3 regions of the Kluyvera chengduensis genome follow, and region 1 is predicted to be linked to each of the others. Evidence: predicted binding sites of a transcription regulator. Region 1 holds the regulator's gene; each other region holds the start of a gene.
The links. The regulator PurR, encoded in region 1, represses purine synthesis genes. The targets are predictions, from matches to a motif close to CANGCAAACGTTTGCNTG.
Positions count from the first base shown of each region.

Region 1 (4,526 bases):
GGAAGGGAAGAATCCCTTGCCGAAAGCCAATCCATGGTTCAACGGGAAGCTATCCTGCTCCCGCTTAATAAGTTCAATCTATATTATTTATGTGATGCGGATCCAGTATAGGACGCTAAGTTTGTTGATTCAACTAAAAATCTTAGCGCCCTAATCATTTCCTGGGATATTGATATGAATGATGTTTAGGCGTGGGAAGTCGCGTGTTCTACATCGCGCTCAGCGCGGCGCGCGGCCAGCTGAATTTTGTAACCGACGCCAGCAAGCAGCACGGTGACTAGCATGACGCTGGTGGTGGTCAACAGCGGTGTTGCAATCAGCGTAGATACCGCCAGGCTTGCAAGGAAGCACAGCCCTAATTGCAGCGTGTTCTGCAGCGCGGCGGCGCGCCCCGTTGCCTGCGGGAACGGCTTCAGAGCCTGTGCGACGACGATTGGATAAATAGCGCCGTTCGCAATGGCCATCACGCAGAATGGAATCAGCAGGGCGGTCAGTGACGCATTTTCTGCCAGACCTACGGCCCAGGTGCCCACCACGCTCAGCGCGTATATAACCAAAAGCCATGGCAGCATTTGTGCCCCACGCCATTTTTGTAGCGCGGCGCGACAGCCGTAGCCGCCAATCAGGAAGGCGATGGTTTGCGGTACATAGCTCAGGCCAATTACCGTTGGGCTGTAGCCCATCTCATGGAGAATAAACGGCGAACCGGTAAGCCAGGCGAAGAAGCTTGCCGAACAGGCGGCGTAGATAAGCACGTTGCCGCGATAGTCTTTGCTGCGTAACAGACGCATAAAGGTGAGCTTATCTTCGCTCACCGCGTGCTTTTTGTGGGCCGGTTTCAGGCGGAATGCGGGCAGCATCAGAAGCAGCGTGATAATAAACAGCGTGGCGAAAATAGCCTGCCAGTCAAAGTGTGCCAGCAGCCAGCTACCCAGCAGCGGGGCGAGCGCCGGTGATAGCCCAACCAGCGGCATGATGGTGGCAAAAATACGGTTAGTACGCTGGGCCGGATAGTAATCGGTGACCATTGCCTGCCAGGTCACCGCGGCGGCACAGACACCAACGGCCTGTACAAAGCGCAGCACTAACAGCGTGGTGCCATCGCGCACCCACAGCATACCGATGCAGCCGACCGCAAAAATGGTTAACCCCGTCAACAGAATAGGCTTACGACCATAGCGATCCGACAGCGGTCCCCACAACAGTTGTGCGACGGCGAAGCCGGCCAGAAACAGGCTGAGGCTCGCACTAACGGCGGAGGCCGGCGTTTGCAGGTCTTCCTGAATGGCGGCAAAAGCCGGGAGATACATATCGGTGGCCAGAAATCCTAATACGCTCAATCCCGCGAGCCAGACTAAAAATCCTTTCCCAGGTTGCATAAACTTCGCCCTTTTTATCATGAGTAAACGATGCCGCTGAGTGTAGAGAGTGCATAACGGCTTGTGAAACGCTAATATTTGCGTCATGGATTCAAAATATTTGAAGGCAAAAAATGTGGTCTGAATATTCTCTGGAAGTGGTTGATGCAGTCGCGCGCAACGGCAGCTTTAGCGCCGCGGCGCAGGAATTACACCGCGTGCCTTCTGCGGTGAGCTACACGGTACGCCAGCTTGAGGAGTGGCTCGCCGTGCCGCTGTTTGAACGACGTCATCGCGACGTAGAACTCACCCCAGCGGGGGCGTGGTTTTTGAAGGAAGGACGATCTGTTATCAAAAAAATGCAGATCACCCGTCAGCAGTGCCAGCAAATCGCTAACGGCTGGCGCGGACAGTTGGCAATTGCTGTCGATAATATCGTGAAGCCTCAGCGTACTCGTCAGCTCATCGTCGATTTCTATCGGCATTTCAGCGATGTGGAACTGATTGTTTACCAGGAAGTATTCAACGGCGTCTGGGATGCGCTGGCTGACGGTCGTGTGGAGCTGGCGATTGGCGCCACCCAGGCGATTCCGGTCGGCGGTCGATTCGCGTTCCGCGATATGGGGATGCTCAACTGGCACTGTGTGGTTGCCAGCACGCATCCGTTGGCCCGGATGGACGGTCCGCTTAGCGACGACGTGTTGCGCAACTGGCCGTCGCTGGTGCGGGAAGATACGTCGCGATCTCTGCCGAAGCGTACGACCTGGCTGCTTGATAACCAGAAACGTGTGGTCGTACCGGATTGGGCCTCTGCGGAAACCTGTATCTCGGCCGGGCTTTGCGCGGCAATGGTGCCTGGACATCAGGCGCAGCCGTGGCTGGAAAGCGGAGAGTGGGTAGTGTTACAGCTTGAAAACCCGTTCCCGGATGCCGCCTGTTGTCTGACGTGGCAGCAAAGCGAAGCGTCGCCGGCCTTGAACTGGCTGCTGGAGTATCTGGGGGATAGCGAGACGTTAAATGAAGAGTGGTTACGGACACCCGAGTAGGGTGTCCGTGGGTAACGCTTAGCGGCGGTAGTCGCGGAACGGACCGTCGGCTACGGAGCGACGTTCGATGAGACGCGGATGCACCTCAATCGATTGCGACGTCTCGCGCTTGCTGACGATACGATCCATCAGCATATTGAAGGCCGTTTCGCCGAGTGAATCTTTCGGCTGATGAATAGTGGTCAGTGCTGGGGTGAAGAAACGAGAGTTGCGCACGTTGTCATAACCGATCAGCGAAATATCCTGCGGTACGCGTAGCCCCATTTCATCGGCCGCACACAGGGCACCCATCGCCATAATGTCGCCGCCGCAGAAGATAGCGGTAGGGCGCGGATGCTGTGACAGGATTTGTTGCATCGCGCGATAGCCTGACTCAGGCTCAAAGTCACCCTGCACAATCCAGTTGGCTGGCACGTTAATTTGCGCTTCTTCCATGGCCTTCATAAAGCCCGCCAGACGGCCAGCGCCGGTGTTACGCTCCAGAGGACCTGGGATCACGCCAATGTCGCGGTGCCCGCGCTCAATCAAGTAACGGCCCGCGGTGTAACCCCCTTCAAAGGCGTTATCGATAACGGAGTCGGTAAAGTCCGCTTTGGCTTCACCCCAGTCCATCACGACCATCGGGATGTGACGGTACTCTTCCAGCATCGTCAGCAGCGACTCTGGGTATTCAGAGCACATGACCAGCAGGCCATCAACGCGCTTTTGCGCCATCATTGACAGGTAGGCGCGCTGCTTTTCCAGGTTGTTCCAGGCGTTGCCCAAAATTAGGGTATAGCCTTTCTCAAAGCAGTTTTTCTCAACAGCTTCGATAATTTCGGCAAAGTAGGCCGCTTCGCTGCTGGTTGCCAATAAGCCAATCGATTTGGTGTGGTTGACCTTGAGACTACGGGCAACGGCGCTTGGCGAGTAGTGCAGCTCTTTAATAGCCGCCCAGACGGCTTCACGTGTCTCTTCAGCCACAAAACGCGTCTTGTTAATTACATGTGATACGGTTGTAGTGGAAACGTTTGCGCGCTTCGCTACATCTTTAATAGTTGCCATTCCATCTCACTCCAGACCCTGGCCTGCCCCTGATAAAATCGAAAGGAAAACGTTTGCCTTCACACACCCTGACGCAATTTTATGGATTGCGATTCGCCGGGAAAACGATACAGGACGACAGGAGGGGGTCAATGGCCGGTACGCTTATAAATAAGCGTCGAATTTTGACTTATCCTGGCGCAAAGTGGAAGAGCAAAAACCAACATCCTGCTAAAACTGTGAAGATTTTTGCGCAATACTGTGCAAAAATGAGTTAGCTCAGTTTTGCTGTGGAAATAAAAAGGAGAAAAAATTGATGAGTACCGAACTTAAGCTGTCGCTCTCTACCACCGTTATTACGCTGGCGCTGATTGTCGCCGCCGCGTTGACTGCTGTTCTGCACTAATTCCTCTGCGAGGGAGCGTCCGCTCCCTCCTGTTAGATTATTACCTGATTCGCAATAATCTTTTGCTGTTTTGCACACTTCTGTTTTTCTGTGATTGATGTCATGCTTTTGCATTATGTCCTTATGCCGCGTCTGTGGTGCGGCCAATCGGAGCTTAAGCATGAAAATTAACTTCCCCTTACTGGCGTTAGCCGTCGGTGCCTTTGGCATCGGCACCACCGAGTTCTCGCCGATGGGGCTTTTGCCGGTCATCGCTAAAGGGGTGGACGTCTCCATTCCTGCGGCTGGGATGCTGATCAGCGCCTATGCGGTCGGCGTGATGGTCGGTGCGCCGTTGATGACGCTGCTGCTTTCTCATCGTGCTCGTCGTAATGCGCTGATTTTTCTGATGGCGATTTTTACCCTCGGCAACGTGCTCTCTGCCATTGCGCCGGATTACACCACGCTGCTGTTGTCGCGCATTATTACCAGCCTTAATCATGGCGCATTCTTCGGTCTGGGCTCGGTGGTGGCGGCGAGTGTCGTGCCAAAACATAAACAGGCGAGCGCAGTAGCCACCATGTTTATGGGGCTGACTATCGCGAATATTGGTGGTGTGCCTGCCGCGACGTGGCTGGGCGAAACCATCGGCTGGCGCATGTCGTTCCTGGCGACCGCCGGGCTTGGCATTATCGCGATTCTGGGTCTGTGGTT
Region 1 is NZ_JBIQOI010000002.1:112,734-117,259, reverse strand. It holds gene punC (purine nucleoside transporter PunC) at 186-1,379, opposite strand; gene punR (DNA-binding transcriptional activator PunR) at 1,493-2,404, shown strand; gene purR (HTH-type transcriptional repressor PurR) at 2,423-3,448, opposite strand; gene cydH (cytochrome bd-I oxidase subunit CydH) at 3,744-3,833, shown strand; gene ACH1XZ_RS06140 (MFS transporter) at 3,994-4,526, shown strand, end outside.

Region 2 (4,526 bases), on a different contig from region 1:
GAAGTAGTGCGCATGGCGCAGCTTCTGCCCTTTCTGCTGCAAACCGGCTGCCAGAATATCGGTCAGACGGTGAATGCGGTTCGCGATACGCTTCAGGCCAACCGGGCCATGGAAGACCGCGTACAGGCTGGCGATGTTAGCCAGCAGTACCTGCGAGGTACAAATGTTGGAGTTCGCTTTCTCGCGGCGAATGTGCTGCTCGCGGGTCTGCATCGCCATGCGCAGCGCGGTATTACCAGCGGCATCTTTCGATACGCCGATAATACGGCCAGGCATGGCGCGTTTGAATTCATCTTTAGCAGCAAAGAATGCCGCGTGCGGGCCGCCGTAGCCCATCGGTACGCCGAAACGCTGCGCAGAGCCGAAGACAATGTCCGCGCCCTGTTTGCCCGGTGCGGTTAACAACACCAGCGCCATGAAATCACCGGCAACGCTAACCACCACTTTGCGGGATTTCAGCTCAGCAATCAGCGTGCTGTAGTCGTGAACTTCACCGGTGGTCCCAACCTGCTGGAGCAGCACGCCGAAGACGTCCTGATGCTCCAGCGCTTTGTCAGCGTCGTCGACAATCACGTCAAAGCCGAAGGTTTCCGCACGGGTACGGACCACGTCCAGAGTCTGCGGATGCACGTCGGCTGCCACGAAGAAGCGGTTGGCGTTCTTCAGTTTGCTCACGCGCTTCGCCATCGCCATTGCTTCAGCCGCCGCGGTGGCTTCGTCCAGCAGAGAAGCGGAAGCCATATCGAGGCCGGTCAGATCCAGCGTGACCTGCTGGAAGTTGAGCAGCGCTTCCAGGCGACCCTGAGAGACTTCTGGCTGATACGGAGTGTACGCGGTGTACCAGCCCGGGTTTTCCAGCATGTTGCGCTGGATAACCGGCGGTAACTGTACCGGGGTGTAGCCCATGCCAATGTATGACTTAAAGCGCTTGTTGCGACCGGCAATGGCCTTCAGCTCCGCCAGTGCGGCGAATTCTGTGGTGGCCTCACCTACCTGCGGCGGCGTAGCAAGCTGGATATCTTTCGGCACGATCTGCGCAATCAGTGCGTTTAATGAATCCGCGCCAACTGTTTTGAGCATCTCTTGCTGCTGCTGGGCATCCGGCCCGATGTGACGTTCAATAAACGCGCCACGGTTTTCAAGCTGGCTTAAAGTCTGTGTCATGAGCGATGGTTCCTGAAACGTGCGGTGAATCGTGATTGTCTAACTGACCTGCCCGGTGGCGCTTCGCTTACCGGGCCTACGGGATGTAGGCCGGATAAACGCCGTGCCATCCGGCACAACCTTACTCGTCTTCTAATAATGCTTCGTATGCGGTCGCATCCAGCAGCGCGGCAACTTCCGCTTCGTCGCTGGCTTTGATCTTGAAGATCCAGCCACCCGCGTACGGTTCGCTGTTCACCAGCTCCGGCGAGTCACCCAGCTCTTCGTTTACGGCAACGATCTCACCGCTGATTGGTGCATAGATATCGGATGCCGCTTTAACGGATTCCGCCACGGCGCAGTCGTCGCCCGCGCTAACGGTCGCGCCGACTTCCGGCAGGTCAACGAAGACCATATCGCCCAGTAATTCCTGTGCGTGTTCGGTGATGCCAACGGCGTAACTGCCGTCAGCTTCTTTGCGCAGCCATTCGTGTTCTTTACTGTATTTCAGTTCTGCTGGTACGTTGCTCATCAAAAAATCTCCAGAATAAAAAAGGCTTACGCGACGGCCTTGCCGTTACGCACAAAAATAGGTTTCGTGACTTTGACCGGCATTTCGCGGTTGCGGATCTGCACGATCGCCGTCTCGCCAATCCCAGCCGGGACGCGAGCCAGCGCAATACTATGGCCTAAGGTTGGCGAGAAAGTCCCGCTGGTGATCACACCTTCGCAGGCGTTGCCATGTGCATCGGTAAAGCGCACCGGCAGTTCACCGCGCAGCACGCCTTTTTCGGTCATCACCAGACCGACCAATTGTTCGGTGCCTTTTTCACGTTCCAGTTCCAGCACGTCGCGACCAATAAAGTTGCGGTCTGCCGGTTCCCAGGCGATGGTCCAGCCCATGTTGGCCGCCAGCGGAGAAACGCTTTCGTCCATTTCCTGACCGTACAGGTTCATCCCGGCTTCCAGACGCAGCGTATCGCGCGCGCCCAGGCCGCAAGGCTTCACGCCCGCCTGCACCAGCTTCTGCCAGAAATCAGCGGCCTGCGCTTTTGGCAGGGCGATTTCATAACCCGCTTCACCGGTATAGCCAGTGGTCGCAATAAAGAAGTCACCCGCCTGCACGCCAAAGAACGGCTTCATGCCTTCCACGGCGTGACGCTGCTCATCGGTGAAGAGCGTGCCCGCTTTCGCCTGCGCGTTCGGCCCCTGTACGGCAATCAGCGACAGGTCATCACGGACGGTGATATCGATGGCATAAGGTTCAGCGTGTTGGGTAATCCAGGAGAGGTCTTTTTCGCGGGTGGCGGAGTTTACGACGAGGCGGAAATAATCTTCGGTGAGGTAGTAGACGATGAGGTCATCAATCACGCCGCCCGATGCATTCAGCATACCGCTGTAGAGCGCCTTGCCGGGCTTGGTGAGCTTGGCAACGTCATTTGCCAGCAGGTAGCGTAGAAACTCTCTGGTCCGCGGCCCGTGCAGGTCAACGATGGTCATGTGCGACACATCAAACATTCCGGCATCGGTACGCACCGCGTGGTGCTCATCAATCTGTGAGCCATAGTGCAGCGGCATCATCCAGCCGTGAAAATCCACCATACGCGCGCCACATAACACGTGCTGGTCATACAAAGGCGTTTGTTGAGCCATCATGTCCTCGTTGAATATATCGCACCACAAAACCAAACGCCGACGCCCATTCGGGCACCGACGCAAACGTTCTCTTTTCCCTGAACTTACCACCGAACATCGTGGTAAACCATCCTGAAAAAGGGGACATCACATTAGCTTATGACCAAAAGTCGCGAAAAATAATACAGAGGAATCAACTGCAAAAAAGCGAAATACGCCACATTTAATTAACAACAACGGTTAATGATTCAGCATAAGATAATATTTTATGCGTAAAACAGGGCGAATTTTCCGTAACATGAAAACGCATGGATTAATAAAACTAATGCGAAAAATGGCGTGAAATTAGAATTTTTCAAATGAGGAAGGAGACTCCCGGTAGAACCACCGGGAGTAAAAGTGTGAGCGACTTAACGAAGCCACTCAGGGAGGTCGTTCAGCCCCATCGCCTGACGAATCAGCTGCGGCTTCACGCCGGGTAGCGTATCGGCCAGCGCAAGACCGAGATCGCGCAGCAGTTTTTTCGCCGGGTTTTCGCCGGCAAACAGCTCGCGGAAACCCTGCATGCCCGCCAGCATCAGCGCGGCGCTGTGCTTACGGCTACGCTCGTAGCGACGCAGATAGAAATGCTGACCGATATCTTTGCCCTGCGTATGCAGACGACGCAGCTCTTCAATCAGCTCGGCGGCGTCCATAAAGCCCAGGTTTACGCCCTGCCCAGCCAAAGGGTGGATGGTGTGCGCCGCATCGCCAACCAGCGCCAGGCGGTGAGCGGCAAACTGACGCGCATAGCGACCGGTCAACGGGTATACCTGACGTTCGCTCTCTACCTTGCACAGCCCCAGGCGGTTATCAAAGGCGATATTCAGCTTCTGGTTAAATTCAGCGTCATCGGCCTGCTGCATCCGTTCTGCTTCCTGCGGCGACAGCGACCAGACTATCGAACAAAGATGTGGGTCGGAGAGCGGCAGGAAGGCCAGAATGCCGTCGCCGTGGAAGCTCTGACGCGCAACGGCGTCGTGCGGCTCTTCGGTGCGAACGGTTGCCACCAGCGCGTGGTGACGATAGTCCCAGAAGGTCAGCGGAATATCCGCTTTACTGCGCAGCCAGGAGTTCGCGCCGTCTGCGCCGACCACCAGACGCGCAGTCAGCATATTGCCGTCTTTCAGCGTCAGGAACGCTTCGTTCTCGCCCCAGACCACCTGTTGAAGTTCTGCAGGAGCCATCAGCGTGATGTCACTACTGCGCTCGGCTTTCTGCCACAGCGCGTGGTGAATCACCGCGTTTTCAACGATATGGCCGAGATGACTGTAGCCCATGCTGCGGTCATCAAACGCAATGCGGCCAAAGCTGTCTTTATCCCACACTTCCATGCCGTGATAGCAGCTGGCGCGCTGGGCCACGATGGCCGACCAGACGTCCAGTTTGGTGAGCAGCTTTTCGCTGCCCGCATTGATGGCGGAGACGCGCAGCGCAGGCGGCGCATCGGCGGCAAGCGCCTGCGGAAGCGACTGTTCCAGCACGGCAACCCGCAGGCCGCTGCCCTGTAAACCGCAGGCCACCGCCAGCCCAACCATTCCACCGCCTACGATGGCAACATCAACACTTTGCACATTAACTCCTTAACTGCTGATTAGCGGGCGACCCAGCCCAGCGTCCGCTGCGCCAGCACATCGCGTGCAGGGGTAAATAATTCCATTGTCATCAGGCCCACGTTGCGCCCGGCCACCAGTGGCGCCCAGCGGTTG
Region 2 is NZ_JBIQOI010000005.1:14,389-18,914, reverse strand. It holds gene gcvP (aminomethyl-transferring glycine dehydrogenase) at 1-1,164, opposite strand, end outside; gene gcvH (glycine cleavage system protein GcvH) at 1,286-1,675, opposite strand; gene gcvT (glycine cleavage system aminomethyltransferase GcvT) at 1,702-2,796, opposite strand; gene ubiI (FAD-dependent 2-octaprenylphenol hydroxylase) at 3,189-4,391, opposite strand; gene ubiH (2-octaprenyl-6-methoxyphenyl hydroxylase) at 4,412-4,526, opposite strand, start outside.
Region 2: a site for PurR is predicted at 2,856-2,873, ahead of gcvT (glycine cleavage system aminomethyltransferase GcvT). Genes of this name have one in related genera too.

Region 3 (4,526 bases), on a different contig from region 1:
GGCGCGTCTTTACCCGAATGGTCCGGCGGATATCAACCACTTCCAGGCGGCTGGCGGTGTACCTGTGCTGGTCCGCGAACTGCTGAAGGGCGGTCTTCTGCATGAAGACGTCAACACGGTAGCCGGTTTTGGTCTCTCGCATTACACCATGGAACCGTGGCTGAACGAAGGCAAGCTCGACTGGCGTGAAGGCGCAACGGCTTCGCTGGATGGCAACATCATCGCTACCTTCGACAAACCGTTCTCTAAACATGGCGGCACCAAAGTGCTGAGCGGCAACCTGGGCCGTGCGGTCATGAAAACCTCAGCCGTCCCGGTTGAAAACCAGATTATCGAAGCGCCAGCGGTGGTCTTTGAGAGTCAGCACGATGTGCTGCCATCCTTCGAAGCGGGCTTATTGGATAAAGATTGCGTGGTTGTTGTGCGCCATCAAGGGCCAAAAGCGAACGGCATGCCAGAATTACATAAACTTATGCCGCCACTTGGTGTATTATTGGACCGCTGTTTCAAAATTGCGTTAGTCACTGATGGACGACTGTCCGGAGCATCCGGTAAAGTGCCGTCAGCGATCCACGTAACCCCTGAAGCCTATGACGGTGGGCTGCTGGCGAAAGTGCGAGATGGCGACATGATTCGCGTCAATGGCCAGACCGGCGAGCTGACGCTGCTGGTTGATGAAGCTGAACTGGCCGCACGCCAACCGCATATTCCCGATCTGAGCGCTTCGCGCGTGGGGACAGGCCGTGAACTGTTTAGCGCATTACGGGAAAAACTGTCCGGTGCAGAGCAGGGCGCAACCTGTATTACCTTTTAAGATGACACGTTTTGTAGATCTGGCGAGAGAAAATTTCTGATGAAAAACTGGAAAACAACTGCAGAAGCAATCCTGACCACTGGCCCGGTAGTACCGGTAATCGTGGTTAACAAGCTTGAGCACGCCGTACCAATGGCGAAAGCGCTGGTTGCTGGTGGCGTACGCGTACTGGAAGTGACGCTGCGTACTGCCTGTGCGATGGACGCTATCCGCGCTATCGCAAAAGAAGTGCCGGACGCTATCGTGGGTGCGGGTACAGTGACCAACGCTCAGCAGCTGAAAGAAGTGACCGAAGCTGGCGCGCAGTTTGCTATCAGCCCAGGCCTGACTGACAACCTGCTGAAAGCAGCTACCGCGGGCACCATTCCACTGATCCCAGGTATCTGCTCCGTGTCTGAACTGATGCTGGGTATGGAACACGGCCTGAAAGAGTTCAAATTCTTCCCGGCTGAAGCGAACGGCGGCGTGAAAGCGCTGCAGGCGATCGCGGGTCCATTCTCCCAGATTCGTTTCTGCCCAACCGGCGGTATCTCTCCTGCGAACTACCGTGACTACCTGGCGCTGAAAAGCGTTCTGTGCATCGGCGGCTCCTGGCTGGTTCCGGCTGACGCGCTGGAAGCAGGCGATTACGATCGCATCACTAAACTGGCACGCGAAGCCGTTGAAGGCGCGAAGCTGTAAGGTGTTCGCTGCACTCGGCCTGATAGCCGGGTAAGCAAAAAAGGGCGGGTATGCGTAAGCAGCCCGCCTTTTTTCTTATCCCTGAACCACGACTGCCGCCGCGGCGATTTTGGCGCGTTCCACGGCTGCTTCAACGCTGTCTGCCGTTGCCAGCGCGACGCCCATGCGACGAGAACCCGCAATATCCGGTTTGCCGAACAAACGCAGCTGTACGCCAGCATCCAGCGCATTTTGTACCTTATCAAAGGTGACGTTGCGGCTGGTCAGCGTCGGCAGCAGTACCGCAGAAGCGGACGGGCCGTACTGGCGAATGGCACCAATCGGCAGGCCAAGGAAAGCGCGGACGTGCAGAGCAAATTCCGACACATCCTGCGAAATCAGCGTCACCATGCCGGTATCGTGTGGGCGAGGGGACACTTCGCTGAATACCACATCATCACCACACACAAACAGCTCGACACCGAACAGACCGTATCCGCCCAGCGCCAGCACCACCTCGCGGGCGATCTCCTGCGCGCGCGACAGCGCCAACTCGCTCATCTGCTGCGGCTGCCAGGATTCACGATAGTCACCATCCTCCTGACGGTGGCCGACAGGGGCGCAGAAGTGGACGCCATCGACGGCATTAACGGTCAGCAGTGTGATTTCGAAATCAAAATTAACCACGCCTTCCACAATTACCCGGCCAGCACCGGCGCGACCGCCTTCCTGCGCATACTGCCAGGCCTGCGCCAGCTGATCTTCACGGCGAATAAAGGTCTGGCCCTTGCCGGATGAACTCATCACGGGTTTCACAATGCACGGCAGACCAATATCGGTGACTGCCTCGCGGAACTGCGCTTCGCTATCAGCAAAGTGGTAGGCGGAGGTTGGAAGCTTGAGGGTTTCCGCCGCCAGACGGCGAATGCCTTCGCGGTTCATCGTCAGTTTGGTCGCCAGTGCGCACGGCACTACCTTCTGGCCCGCCTGCTCAAGCTCAATCAGCGTATCCGTGGCGATGGCTTCGATTTCCGGCACGATAAAGTGCGGTTTTTCCTGCGCAACCAGCGCTTTCAGTACGTTGCCATCAAGCATATTGATAACGTAAGCGCGGTGCGCGACGTGCATCGCTGGCGCATCGGCGTAACGATCGACGGCGATCACTTCGATGCCTAAGCGCTGGCATTCGATCGCCACTTCTTTCCCTAACTCACCTGAACCCAGAAGCATTACGCGCGTCGCAGCGGGACGCAAAGCTGTTCCTAATAACGTCATTACCCATTCCACCGTCTATCCAAAGTTTGGCGCATTATAAACGAAAACGTTTGCGTCTGTCTTGCGAGTGGCGAAAAAGGCGGATGAAACGTAGGATGAGGACAGCGGTTAAGTTGGCAATGAGCGCGACTTTTGCCAGGCTTAATAATGAATTAACACAACAAGAAGAATAACGAGATGCCACCTAAAGCGAAACGGATACCCCACACCATGACATTGCATGGTGATACGCGCGTCGATAACTACTATTGGCTTCGCGATGACACCCGCACCAAACCGGCGGTGCTTGACTATTTACAGCAGGAAAATACCTACGGGCGTGAAGTGATGTCCTCCCAGCGCAGTCTGCAGGATCGCGTGCTGAAAGAGATTGTCGACAGGATCCCCCCGCGTGAGGTCTCCGCGCCTTATATCAAAAATGGCTATCGCTACCGCCAGGTTTTTGAGCCGGGACGCGAATATGCGATGTATCAGCGTCAGGCGTTAGACAGTGATGAATGGACATTGCTGATTGATGAAAATAAGCGGGCGGCGCACAGCGAGTTTTATACCCTGGGCGGGTTGAACGTGGCGCCGGATAATAACCTGCTGGCGGTGACCGAAGATTTCCTTTCCCGCCGTCAGTACAGTCTGCGCATTCGTCATCTGAAAAATGAAACCTGGCTGCCGGAAGTGATTGACGAGGTCTCACCGGGCGTGGTGTGGTCAAATGACTCCCGCGTGCTTTACTACGTTCGTCAGCACCCCACGACGCTGCTGCCGTGGCAGGTCTGGCGGCATCAGGTTGGGGCATCTACGGAACAAGATGAACTTATCTATGAGGAGCAGGACGAGACCTTTTACGTCAGCCTGCACAAGACCTCTTCGCGCCAGTACGTGGTGATTGTGCTCTCAAGTACCACGACCAGCGAAATGCTGTTGCTCGATGCCGACCAGGCAAACGCCCAGCCGCGCGTCTTTGCGCCGCGTCGTAAAGACCATGAGTACAGCCTCGATCATTATCAAAATCAGTTTTACCTGCGTTCTAACCGCGATGGCAAAAACTTCGGTTTATATCGCAGTGAATCCTGGGAAGAGGCTGACTGGCAAACCCTCATTGCGCCACGCGATGCGGTGATGCTGGAAGACTTCACGCTGTTTCGTGACTGGCTGGTGGTAGAAGAGCGGCAGCGTGGTTTAACCAGCCTGCGCCAGATCCATCGTCATCGCCAGCAGGAAACGGCCATCGCCTTTGATGACCCAGCCTACGTGACGTGGATTGCCTACAACCCGGAACCGGAAACGGCCTGTCTGCGCTATGGCTACTCGTCGATGACCACCCCTGACACGCTGTTTGAGTTGGATATGGACAGCGGAGAACGCCGCGTGCTGAAGCAGCAGGAGGTGAAAGGTTTTGATGCCAGCCGTTATCGCAGTGAGCGTCTTTGGATTACCGCACGTGACGGCGTAGAGGTCCCGGTTTCACTGGTTTACCGCCATGAACATTTCCGTCGGGGTAAAAACCCGCTGTTGGTTTACGGCTACGGTTCTTACGGTGCCAGCATGGACGCCGACTTCAGCAGCAGTCGATTAAGTCTGCTTGACCGCGGCTTTGTCTTTGCCATCGCCCATATTCGCGGCGGCGGTGAACTGGGGCAGTTATGGTACGAAGAGGGGAAATTCCTTAAGAAGAAAAATACCTTCAACGATTATCTTGATGCCACTGAAGCGCTGTTGGCCAAAGGCTACGGCGACCCCTCGCTGTGCTATGGCATGGGCGGTAGCGCGGGTGGCATGT
Region 3 is NZ_JBIQOI010000001.1:742,566-747,091, forward strand. It holds gene edd (phosphogluconate dehydratase) at 1-814, shown strand, start outside; gene ACH1XZ_RS03440 (bifunctional 4-hydroxy-2-oxoglutarate aldolase/2-dehydro-3-deoxy-phosphogluconate aldolase) at 854-1,495, shown strand; gene purT (formate-dependent phosphoribosylglycinamide formyltransferase) at 1,571-2,749, opposite strand; gene ptrB (oligopeptidase B) at 2,927-4,526, shown strand, end outside.
Region 3: a site for PurR is predicted at 2,789-2,806, ahead of purT (formate-dependent phosphoribosylglycinamide formyltransferase). Genes of this name have one in related genera too.